Regions from separate parts of the Blastococcus sp. SYSU D00922 genome, predicted to be linked through region 3. Evidence: riboswitches for the same ligand, from Rfam matches in the RefSeq annotation. Region 3 holds a riboswitch; each other region holds the start of a gene.

Region 1 (3,642 bases), on a different contig from region 3:
GTCGTGGTCCGGACGCTGCCCGCCGACCAGGTGCTCGGGCTCGGCCGGCCGACCCTCGGCCAGCGCGCACCGGTCGCCGCTCCGGGGCCCACGGGCGGCGCGCTCAGGATGGAGTGCGGCAACACCGTCTACCCGCCGAGCTACGACGGCGCCCGATCGTGGGGCGGATACCCGAACGGCCTGATCCCGCCGAGCGCGCTGTGCCCGATCGGCGTGGGGTCGCACTCCCTGCGCTGCGACGCGGCGGCGGCCTACAAGGCGATGTCGACGGCCTTCGCCGGCGCCTTCGGGACGCCGATCTGCATCACCGACTCCTACCGGACCTACGCCAGCCAGGTGAAGCTCTACGGGGAGAAGCCGGCGCTGGCCGCCGTCCCGGGCACGAGCAACCACGGCTGGGGGCTCGCCGTCGACCTCTGCGGCGGGATCGAGCGGTTCGGCACGCCCCAGTACGACTGGATGAAGGCCAACGCGGGCCGCTTCGGCTTCCTGCACCCCGACTGGGCGGAGCCCGGGCGGGGCCGCGAGGAGCCCTGGCACTGGGAGTACGCCGGAACCTGAGGCCCCGCGTCCGGCGACGGGCCGGAATTGTCGGTGGCCGCTCCTAGCGTGCGTCTCGACTCACGGAGGAGAAGAGCCATGCTGATCGACTGCGACACCTGCACCGCACGCCCGACGGGCTGCGCCGACTGCGTCGTCACCGTCCTGCTGGGCGCGCCCCCGGGCTGCCAGAGCACCGACCCGGTGGTCGTGCCGCTTCCCGGCCGCGCCCGCGGCACGGTCGACGCGACGGCGGACGACGTGGCCGCGGAGGACGTCGTCGTCCCGCGGCCGGGCGTCGTCGTGGAGTTCGACGACGTCGAGCGGCGGGCCGTCCGAGCCCTCGCCGACGTCGGCCTGGTGCCCCCGCTGCGGCACCGGGAGGGGCACCGCGACGGGTCGGCCGGGGGCGCCGGCAACGGCCGCCGGACCGGCTGACGAGCACCCGGACGGAACGGTCCGCTCCAGGTCACACAGGGCGGAAACCGGCTCGCCCACCTGCGAATACGGCACTCGGAGCGATCTCCGTCACACGGGTCCCAGGAGCCTCGGTTTGTCACGGGGACATCACGGTCGTAGGGTCGGCCGGTCCGACCGAGTGGTCGTCACCCGCTGAGGGGTGACCTCGGACGGGCACCGCCTAATCGCCCGACGGCGCCTGCACAGGTGCTCGACGGTGAGCCGGGGACCCACCGCAGTCCTGGGGTGAGTTCTCCTGCCGGGCCGGTTCGCCGGTGCGCAGGGGATAGGGCCAGTCTTCCCAGCCCGAACCCGTCAGCTAACTCGGTAGGCGGTAGCAGAGGAAGAAACGGAGAGCCGCCGCTCGTGGCGACCCCACACGCCGTACTGTCGCACGCCCTCGAACAGTCGCACCTCCCTCGTCGGTCCGCGTCCGGACACGTCGGATGGCTGCGCTCGGGTCTCCTCCTCGGGGTGACCGCGGCCCTCACGTTCACCGTCCTGCCGGGGACCGCCGCCGCGGACCCGGCCACCGTCACCGACGCCGCCCAGGCCGCGCAGAAGGTCGCCGAGGCCGAGCACCAGCTCGAGGTCGTGACCGAGCAGCTCAACGAGGCGAAGGTCCAGCTCGACGCGCAGCAGGCCGCCGTCGCCGACGCCGAGAAGGCCGCCGCCGAGGCGCAGGCCCAGCTCGACGCGCTCGACGGCCAGGTGCGCCAGCTTGCCCGCTCGGCGTACACCACCGAGGGCTTCTCCCGCCTGGACGTGCTGCTGACCAGCGACTCCGCCGAGGAGTTCGTCCACCAGCTGGGCACGCTCGACGCCATCGCCGGGCACACCACGGCCCAGCTCGCCGAGGTCGCCGACGCCGCGGACGCCGCCGAGTCGGCCCAGGCCGACGCGGCCGAGGCGCGCGCTGCGGCCCAGAAGGCCGTCGACGACATCGCCGCGCAGCAGGAGGAGCTCGAGGGGGACATCGCCGACTACCAGCGGCAGTACGACGCCCTCACCGCGCCCCAGCAGGCGCAGGTCGCCCGGGCGCACGGCGGAACCGAGGCGCAGGCCGTCCCCAGCGGCGTCGTCGCCCCGAGCGGTGCGGCGCAGGTCGCGGTGGACACGGCGCTCGCCCAGGTCGGCGACGCCTACGTCTGGGGCGCCGGCGGCCCCGACTCCTTCGACTGCTCCGGGCTGACGCAGTACGCCTACTCCGCGGCCGGCGTGAGCCTGCCGCACTCGAGCCGGAGCCAGTCCACGATGGGCACCCCCGTCTCGGTGGGTGACCTGCAGCCGGGCGACCTGCTCTTCTACTACAGCCCGACCAGCCACGTGGCCATGTACGTCGGCAACGGGAAGATGGTCCACGCGTCGACGTCGAGCAAGCCGGTCATGGTGGTCGACTTCAACTCGATGAGCGGCTTCACGCACGCCCGCCGCATCGCGGGCTGACCGACCGCACCGCGCCGAGGGCCGGTGACCCGCCCAGGGGTCACCGGCCCTCGTCGTCCCGGCAGGTCCTCATAGGATCGGCCGGGTGACCGCTCGCCGGGCCGCCCTGATCACTGCGGTCGTCCTCGGCGTCGCGCTCGTCGTGGTCATCGCGGTCGCCACCCCGTGGTCGCCGCTGCCGGAGCCGGCCGGCGGCCGCAGCCCGGTCGACCCGACCGCCGGTCTGTCCGCGACCGAGCTGGGCCGCGCCGAGGCCTTCGCGGCGTCGCTGCGGCCGGCGTCGGTCGCCTCGCTGCTCCTGGGCCTGCTCGTGTCGGCCGTGCTCGGCCTGACGCGCCTCGGCTCCCGGCTGGTGCGGGCGGTGGCGGCGCCGCTGGGCGGGGGATGGGTCTGGCAGGTCCTCCTCGGGGTCCTCGCGCTCGCGGTGATCGGCCGCCTGGTCACCCTGCCGCTGTCCGCCTACGGCGAGTCGGTGCGCCACCGGTACGGGCTGTCCACCCGCAGCTGGGGTCTCTGGCTGCGCGACGTCACCGTCTCGACCGCCATCGACGCGGGCCTCACCGCGCTCGGGCTCCTGGTGGTCGTCCTCTTGGCCCGGAAGCTGCCGCGCACCTGGTGGGCGTGGGCCGCGGCGGGCGCCGCCGCCCTCGTCGTCGTCGGCTCCTTCCTCTGGCCGGTGCTGATGGAGCCGGCCTTCAACAGGTTCGAGCCGCTGGCCGCCGGGCAGCTGCGCACCGATCTGCTGGAGCTGGCGGAGGAGAACGGCACGCCGGTCGAGGACGTCCTGGTGTCCGACGCCTCGCGACGGACGACGGCGCTCAACGCCTACGTCTCCGGGTTCGGCTCGACCCGCCGCATCGTCCTGTACGACACGGTGCTCGACCGCCTGCCCGACGCGCAGGTGGAGTCGATCGTCGCGCACGAGCTCGGCCACGTGGCGACCGACGACGTCCTCACCGGGACGCTGATCGGCGCGCTCGGTGCGGGTGCCGGGGTCGCTCTGCTGGGCTGGCTGGTCTCCTCGCCCGCGCTCCTGCGGAGGGCCGGCGCCGACGCGCCGGGTGACCCGCGCGTGATCCCGCTGGTGCTCTTCCTCATGGCCGTCGGCACGCTGGTGGCCACGCCGGTGCAGAACGCGGTGTCCCGGCACATCGAGGCCCGGGCGGACGTGCACGCCCTCGACCTCACCCGGGACCC
Region 2 (3,642 bases), on a different contig from region 3:
GGGGTCTGGTTCTTCCACTCCCTCATCGCGCGTGGGGTCCGCGACGCCGCCGTCATCAACCGGATCGTGACGGTGTTCAAGATCCTGCCGATCCTGGTCTTCGTCGTCGTGCTGTTCATCGCGTTCGACGCCGGTGTCTTCGCGGACAACTGGATCGCAACCGGCTACGGCGACCTGGGCTCCCTGGACGAGCAGATCCGCAACACGATGATCATCACGACGTTCGTGTTCATCGGCATCGAGGGCGCCAGCGTCTACTCGCGGTACGCCAGGCGGCGCGAGGACGTCGGACGGGCGACGGTCCTGGGCTTCCTCAGCGTGCTGTCGATCTTCTCGTTGGTGACGCTGTCGAGCTACGCCGTCTTGCCGCAGCCGGAGATCGCGGCGACGCGTCAGCCGTCGATGATCGGGGTGTTCGAATCGGTGGTCGGGGACTGGGGGCGCTGGTTCATCAGCGCGGCCGTCGTCGTGTCGGTGCTGGGCGCGTACCTGGCGTGGACGCTGATGGCGGCCGAGGTGATGTTCATCCCCGCCCGCAACGACGACATGCCCGCCTTCCTCGGCAGGGAGAACGACCGGAGCACCCCCATCACCGCGCTCGTCGTCACCTCGCTGGCCGTGCAAGGACTCCTCGCGGCGACCCTGGTCCTGACCGACGCGCTGAACTTCATGCTCGACCTGAGCACCTGCCTCGCGCTGATCCCGTACTTCCTCGCTGCCGCCTACGCCCTGAAACTGGGTCTGACGGGGGAGTCGTACGACGGTGTCGACCGGCGGACGCGGCGCAAGGAGGCCGTCGTCGCCGGGATCGCCACCGCGTACACCTTGTTCCTGTTCGAGGCCGCCGGCCTGACCTTCCTCCTGCTGGCGACGGTGATCCTCGCCCCGGCCACGGTGCTGTACGTGAAGGCGCGGAGCGAACGGGGCCGCCGGATCTTCAGCCCCACCGAGGCGGTGCTCTGCGCCGTCATCGTGGCCGCCGGGATCACCGGCATCGCCGGCCTGGCGACCGGCTTCATCGCCATCTGACGCCACTCCCTGGAGGCGACGTGAAGCGCGCCGGGTTCGTCGCGACGCTCCTGCTCGTTGTCCTGCTCGCCGGTTGCAGCGCGCTGCGGACCGGCCCGTCGAGCTACGAGCACACGAGGTTCCAGCTCGACAGCGTCGACGGTCGGATCGGCCCCCTCCGGCTGCTCAGCGTGTCCATCGCCTCTCCCGGGACACGCGGCAGCTTCCACGTCGCCGGCGACAGCGCCGCCCTGCTCCTGACGATCGCCAACGACGGCGAGGACGAGGACGAGCTCATAGGGGCGAGCAGCGACGTTGCCGACGAGGTCGTGCTCCGCGACGGCGACGACCCACCGGACGCCGACGTCGCGGTGACAGTGCCGCCGGGCGGAGTCGCCGTGGTCCGCGACGTGGCTGGGGCGCACCTGGAGCTGACGGGGCTGCAGGAGCGGCTGCGCAGCGGCCTGGACGTCCCGGTCACGTTCGAGTTCCGGGATGCAGGCTCGCTGACCCTGAGCGTGCCCGTCGGCACCTACACCGACGTGCGCCCGGACAGGTTCAGCCCGCCGCTCTGAGGCACCCGGGGACTCGAGTGGGGCGGGTGGGGCTCGAACCCACGACCCAGGGATTATGAGTCCCATGCTCTGACCGGCTGAGCTACCGCCCCGACGGCCTCCAGCCTGCCAGATGGCCCCTCCGGGAACGGGTGGTGGAGGGGCTCGGAACCGGCGGTTTCCGGTCCCGGCGAGGGCCGTCCGCCGCGGCTCGGAGGGCTGACCTGCGGCTCGTTATCTCGCCGTGACTTTCACTCCTGCCCCACGTACCGTCGTCCGCGGTCCGGACGAGCTGCCGCCCTCGAACCCAGAGGGCATCGGCCGGGCCCCGCCGAACCGTGCCGGACCGATGTCCGCGCGGACCGGGGAACCACCGCAGTACTGGGGTGAATCACGCCCGCGCGTTTCGGGGACGCGGGTGAGTAGGGCATTTCCGGCCCGAACCCGTCAGCTAACTCGGTAGGCGGTCGCGGAGAACAGGAGACGCGTCGCCTTGGCGACCCTGCACCACACCGAGATCACCCCTGCCCAGAACCAGCTCCGGCACCGCACCAGGCGGGCCGGCCTCGTCGCCGGAGCCCTCGCGGCCCTCCTGCTGAGCACCGCGACGGCCCACGCCGCTCCGGGCGACCGCACCGCCGAGGCGCAGAGCGAGCACGACGCCGTCGAAGCCCGGGTCGCCGAGATCTCGGCCCGCGTTGCCGAGGCGGAGGAGACCCTCCAGCGGCTCACCGTCGAGGCGGAGGCCGCCGCCGGCGAGGCGCTCGCGGCGCAGGCCGCCCTGGCCGCCGCCCAGGAGGAGGCCACCGCCACCGCCACCCGGCTCGCCGAGGCGCGCGGCGCCGTGGACGACGCCGAGGAGCAGGTCTCGGACGTCGGCCGGGAGGCCTACATGGGCGGCGACGACACGTTCGGTGACGTCGCGATCCTGCTCGACGCCGACAGCCCGACCGAGGTGCTCCAGCAGGCGGCCACGCTCGAGCACCTGGGCGAGCAGCGCATGGAGGTGCTCGACCAGCTGGAGGCGGCCGAGATCCGGGAGCGCCGTGCGGACCGGGCGGCGCGCACCGCCGTCGCCGAGCGGGACCGGCTCGCCCGCACCGCGGCGGAGAAGGAGGCCGCGGTCAACGAGCAGCTGGCCGCCGCGCAGGGCACCTTCGACGCCGCCGCCGCGGAGAAGGCCGCGCTCGACGGGCAGCTGCGCGAAGCCGAGATCCGCCTCCTCGCGCTGCAGGGTGCCCGGGACGCCGAGGCCGCCTGGGCGGCCCAGCAGGCGGGGGCGGCCGCGAGCACGCTCACCGCGGCGGCCGGCGCGATCGCCCCGACCACGGGCCGGGTCACCTCCTGCTACGGCAACCGGTGGGGCACGCTGCACGCCGGCGTCGACATCGCCGCCCCGATCGGCACGCCGGTCTTCACGCCGGCCGACGGCATCGTCCTGCAGGCCGGCCCGGCCAGCGGCTTCGGCCTGGCGGTCGCGGTCCAGCACGGCGACGGGACCATCACCCTCTACGGGCACGTCAACCAGATGTTCGTGTCCGCCGGGCAGGTCGTGACGGCCGGCCAGCAGATCGCCGAGGTCGGCAACCGCGGCCAGTCGACCGGACCGCACCTGCACTTCGAGGTGCACACCGGCGGCCTCTACGCGAACCGGGTGAACCCCGTGCCGTGGCTGAGCGCTCGCGGCATCTCTCTCGGCGGGGGTTGCTGACCCCGGGCGTCCGCCCCGGGTGAGGATGGACGGGTGAGGACGGCGGTCGACAGCACCTGGGTGCGTGCCGCCGTCCTCGGCCTGGTGGTGCTCGCCGGGCTGCTCCTCGCGGTCACCGTCGAGCTCCCCGACGTCGGCACGGTGCGGACCTGGGTCGACGGCGCCGGCCCCTGGACCTGGGCCGGGATCGTCCTCGGCGTCGCCGTCGTGCTGCTGGCGCCGGTCCCGCGGTCGGCCGTCTCGGTGCTGCTCGGCGTGGTCGTCGGCTTCCAGGCGGGCCTGGCGGTGGCCCTCGCCGGCGGGCTCCTGGGCGGGCTGGCCGCCTTCGGCCTCGCTCGCCTGCTCGGCCGCCCGGCCGTCGCGCGCCTG
Region 3 (3,642 bases):
ACCCTCGAGGACCTGCGGGTGGTGGTCGACGAGGCGCACGCGGCCGGCCTGCCGGTCGCCGCGCACGCGCACCCGCTGTCGGCGGTGGAGCTCTGCGTCGCCGCCCGGGTGGACTGCATCGAGCACTGCACGTGCATGACCCCGGACGGCCTCCGCCTGCCGCCGGGGCTGGCCGAGGCGGTGGCCGCGGCCGGTATCGCCGTGTCCCCGACCTTCGCCCGGGTGGAGGCCGCCGTCCCCGCGCACATCCAGGCCGTCCTCGAGCGCGCCCACATGACGTGGGAGGACAGGTATCCGCAGATCGCGGCCCTGCACGCCGCCGGGGTGACACTCGTCGCCGGTGTGGACGCCGGCATCGGCCCGGCCAAGCCGCACGGGATCGTGGCGGAGGCGGTGGCCGAACTGGCGAGATCCGGTATCCCGGTCCCCGGAGCGCTCGCCGCCGCGACGAGCGTCGCGGCCCGCGCCTGCGGCATCGGCGAGCGGACCGGCAGGCTGGCGGCCGGCCTCGACGCCGACCTGCTGGCCGTCGACGGCGACCCGCGCACCGACGTGACGGCCCTGCGTGCAGTCCGGCTCGTCGTCTCGCGCGGGCGGCAGGTGACGCCGGCGACCGGTGCGATCAGCTGAGGGTCGGGCGGTCCGCCAGCTCCAGCTCGCGCGCCGCGAGCACGTCGGCGAGTTCCGGCACCCCGACGCCGACCAGCCCCCCGCGCAGGAGCAGGCCGTGCGCCGGCGGGAGCGCCTGCATCGTCGGCACGCCGAGCACGGCCGCGCCGGCGGCCAGGCCCGCGGCCACGCCCGACTCGGAGTCCTCGATCACCACGCACTCCCCCGGCTCGACCCCCAGGGCGGCCATCGCCTGCAGGTAGGGCGCCGGGTCGGGCTTGCGCGCCGGCACCTCGTCCCCGCACACGGTGACGTCGAACGGGTCGGCACCGAGGTCCGCGCGGATCGCCGCCAGCACGATGTCGGCGATCCGCCGGGGCGTCGTCGTCACCAGGGCCGTCCGGAGGCCGGCCGCGCGCACCGCGGTGACCAGCTCACGGGCACCGGGGCACCACGAGACGCCGGCCGCCATCAGCTGCGCCGTCCGGTCCTCGACCCAGCGCGCGTCGGCGAGCAGCTCCTCCTCGGACCGGACCAGCCCGAGGTCGGCGTGCAGGATCGTCATCGACCGGCGCATCGTCGAGCCGACCGTCGACGCACGGGCGGCCTCGGACATCCGGCCACCGAGCCGGGCGGCCAGCTCGAACATGGCCTGGCCCCAGTACTGCTCCGTCTCGACCAGCGTGCCGTCCATGTCGAACAGCACGGCCCGCGGCTCGGTGAGGGGCTGGCTCATCCCCGGTAGTTCACGTGGACGTGGTCGTAGTGGTTCGCCGTGGCGCTGCCGCGGTCCTCCATGGGCTTCCACGAACCGCCGGGCGAGGACAGCATGCGCTGCTGCCAGATGATGTACTCCACGCCCAGCTCGTCCCAGTGCGCGATGTGGTACTGCGCGATGGCGTCCCCGAGCGACGGGCTGCACATGTAGTCCAGCGCCAGGCCGGACGGGTGGCCACCGGGGTCGGCCGCGCTGGCGCGGGTTCCGCCGATGGTCATCCCGGCCGCGCCGGGCACGTTGGACACCACCGCGTTCGCGGCGTTCTGCGCCACCGCCTTGATCGGCCCGGCGCTGTTGTTGATCTTGGCGATCACGCTCGCCGCGACGGACGCGGCCGGCGCCGCCGGGGCGGCGGCAGCGGCGGACGCCTGGGCGGCGGCGGCCTCGGCAGCGGCAGCGGCTGCCGCCGCCTCCTCGGCGGCCTTCCGCTCGGCCTCGGCCTTGGCGGCCGCGGCGGCCTCCTCGGCCTGGGCCTGCGAGGCAGCGGCCGCGGCCTGCTCGGCGTCGCGCTCGGAGCGGCTGGCGGCGAGCTGGTCGAGCAGCTGGGGCTCCTCCATGGCCGGCTCGTCGATGCCCGAGCCGTCGATGCCGAGAGCGGCGGCGACGGCTACGGACGGCGAGTCGGCCGTCGCGTTGGCGGCCTCCTCGCCGGACAGCAGGTTCACCAGTGCCAGCGAGCAGACGGTGGCCACGCCGAGGGCGTAGGCGACGCGGGAGCTGGGCGCGGACCGGAACCGGACCTTGCGGTGCCGGGCGGCCTTGCGGGGGGACTGTTCGGTGTCGGTGTCCGCCTCGGCGGAGTCGACGGGCTGTGCGGTGTACGTGTTCAGGGGCGCCACAGGGGGCGGCTCTCCGTTCTTCCTCAGCCGCCTACCGAGTTAGCTGACGGGTTCGGGCCGGAAGTTGCCCTACCTGCGCATGCGCGCAGGATTCACCCCAGAGGAACCTTGGGTCCCCGGTCTGCCACGGCACACGGCCGCGCGCAGTTCGGCGGTGTCCATCGGGGTCCTCATGTTCGAGGAGCGGGGCCCGTCAGACGGATAACGAAATTACTACGAAGCAAGCCGACACGCCCGGCGTACTTGCCAAACCGTGAGGCGTGCAACACTGCGCGCCCTCACTCGTCCTCGGTGCGGTACCCGAGGTTCGGCGAGAGCCACTTCTCCGCCTCCGCGACCGTCCAGCCCTTGCGCCGCGCGTAGTCCTCGACCTGGTCGCGGCCGATCCGGCCCAGCACGAAGTACCGCGACTGCGGGTGCGAGAAGTACAGCCCGCTGACCGCGGCACCGGGCCACATCGCCATGCTCTCGGTGAGCTCGATGCCGGCGTTGGCCTCCACGTCGAGCAGCGACCAGATCGTCAGCTTCTCCGTGTGCTCGGGGCAGGCGGGATAGCCGGGAGCGGGGCGGATGCCGCGGTACTTCTCGGCGATCAGCGCCTCGTTGTCGTGGGTCTCGTCAGGCGCGTAGCCCCAGAACTCCTTGCGGACCCGCTCGTGCAGCCGCTCGGCGAACGCCTCGGCGAGCCGGTCGGCCAGCGCCTCCAGCATGATCGCGCTGTAGTCGTCGTTGTCCTTCTTGAACGCCGTGACCCGCTCCATCGAGCCCAGGCCGGCCGTCACCGCGAAGGCCCCGACGTAGTCGCGCAGCCCGGTCGCCCTGGGCGCCACGAAGTCGGCCAGCGACTTGCGCGGCGAGCCGTCGCGGCCCTCGGTCTGCTGGCGGAGCTGGTGCAGCGTCGTCAGCACCTCGCGGCGGGACTCGTCGGTGTAGACCTCGATGTCGTCGCCGTCGACCTGGTTGGCCGGGAACAGCCCCAGGACGCCGTTCGCCGTGAGCCACCTCTCCTCGACGATGCGGTCGAGCATGGCCTGCGCGTCCTCGTAGAGCCGGCGCGCGGCCTCACCGGTCGTGGGGTTGTGCAGGATGTCGGGGAACCGGCCGCGCATCTCCCAGGCGCTGAAGAACGGCTGCCAGTCGATGTAGCCGCGCAGCTCCTCCAGCGGGTAGTCGCGGAACGTGCGGACGAACTGCGTGGCCACGTGCTGCTGGTGGTCGCAGGCCGGGCCCGAGCACACGTCCATCGCCTGCTGCAGCAGCATCCGCGGCCGCGGCGGCGAGTAGCCGCTCCAGTCCAGCTCCGGAGCCGCGTCGCGGGCGGCGGCCAGCGGCAGCATCGTCCGGGTGTCCTGGCGCGCGGCGTGCCGCTCGCGCAGGGCCTCGTACTCGGCCGCCGTCTCCGCCAGCAGCTTGGGC

Evidence for each region. A riboswitch is a leader RNA that binds a small molecule or an ion and turns the genes downstream of it on or off. The one in region 3 is predicted to bind cyclic di-AMP.
Region 1: it holds a riboswitch for cyclic di-AMP, as region 3 does, so the genes downstream of both, ACI78T_RS15080 (NlpC/P60 family protein) here and ACI78T_RS03415 (hypothetical protein) in region 3, are expected to answer to the same signal.
Region 2: it holds a riboswitch for cyclic di-AMP, as region 3 does, so the genes downstream of both, ACI78T_RS16450 (peptidoglycan DD-metalloendopeptidase family protein) here and ACI78T_RS03415 (hypothetical protein) in region 3, are expected to answer to the same signal.

The regions. Positions count from the first base shown of each region.
Region 1 covers NZ_JBJGZL010000010.1:80,117-83,758, forward strand. Annotated here, with positions in the region: gene ACI78T_RS15070 (D-alanyl-D-alanine carboxypeptidase family protein) at 1-561, shown strand, start outside; gene ACI78T_RS15075 (hypothetical protein) at 640-978, shown strand; cyclic di-AMP (ydaO/yuaA leader) riboswitch at 1,168-1,348, shown strand; gene ACI78T_RS15080 (NlpC/P60 family protein) at 1,474-2,445, shown strand; gene ACI78T_RS15085 (M48 family metallopeptidase) at 2,531-3,642, shown strand, end outside.
Region 2 covers NZ_JBJGZL010000012.1:71,101-74,742, forward strand. Annotated here, with positions in the region: gene ACI78T_RS16435 (basic amino acid/polyamine antiporter) at 1-1,029, shown strand, start outside; gene ACI78T_RS16440 (copper chaperone PCu(A)C) at 1,050-1,583, shown strand; tRNA gene ACI78T_RS16445 (tRNA-Ile) at 1,602-1,675, opposite strand; cyclic di-AMP (ydaO/yuaA leader) riboswitch at 1,892-2,044, shown strand; gene ACI78T_RS16450 (peptidoglycan DD-metalloendopeptidase family protein) at 2,056-3,273, shown strand; gene ACI78T_RS16455 (TVP38/TMEM64 family protein) at 3,307-3,642, shown strand, end outside.
Region 3 covers NZ_JBJGZL010000002.1:158,404-162,045, forward strand. Annotated here, with positions in the region: gene ACI78T_RS03405 (amidohydrolase family protein) at 1-630, shown strand, start outside; gene ACI78T_RS03410 (HAD family hydrolase) at 623-1,345, opposite strand; gene ACI78T_RS03415 (hypothetical protein) at 1,342-2,226, opposite strand; cyclic di-AMP (ydaO/yuaA leader) riboswitch at 2,240-2,390, opposite strand; gene metH (methionine synthase) at 2,505-3,642, opposite strand, start outside.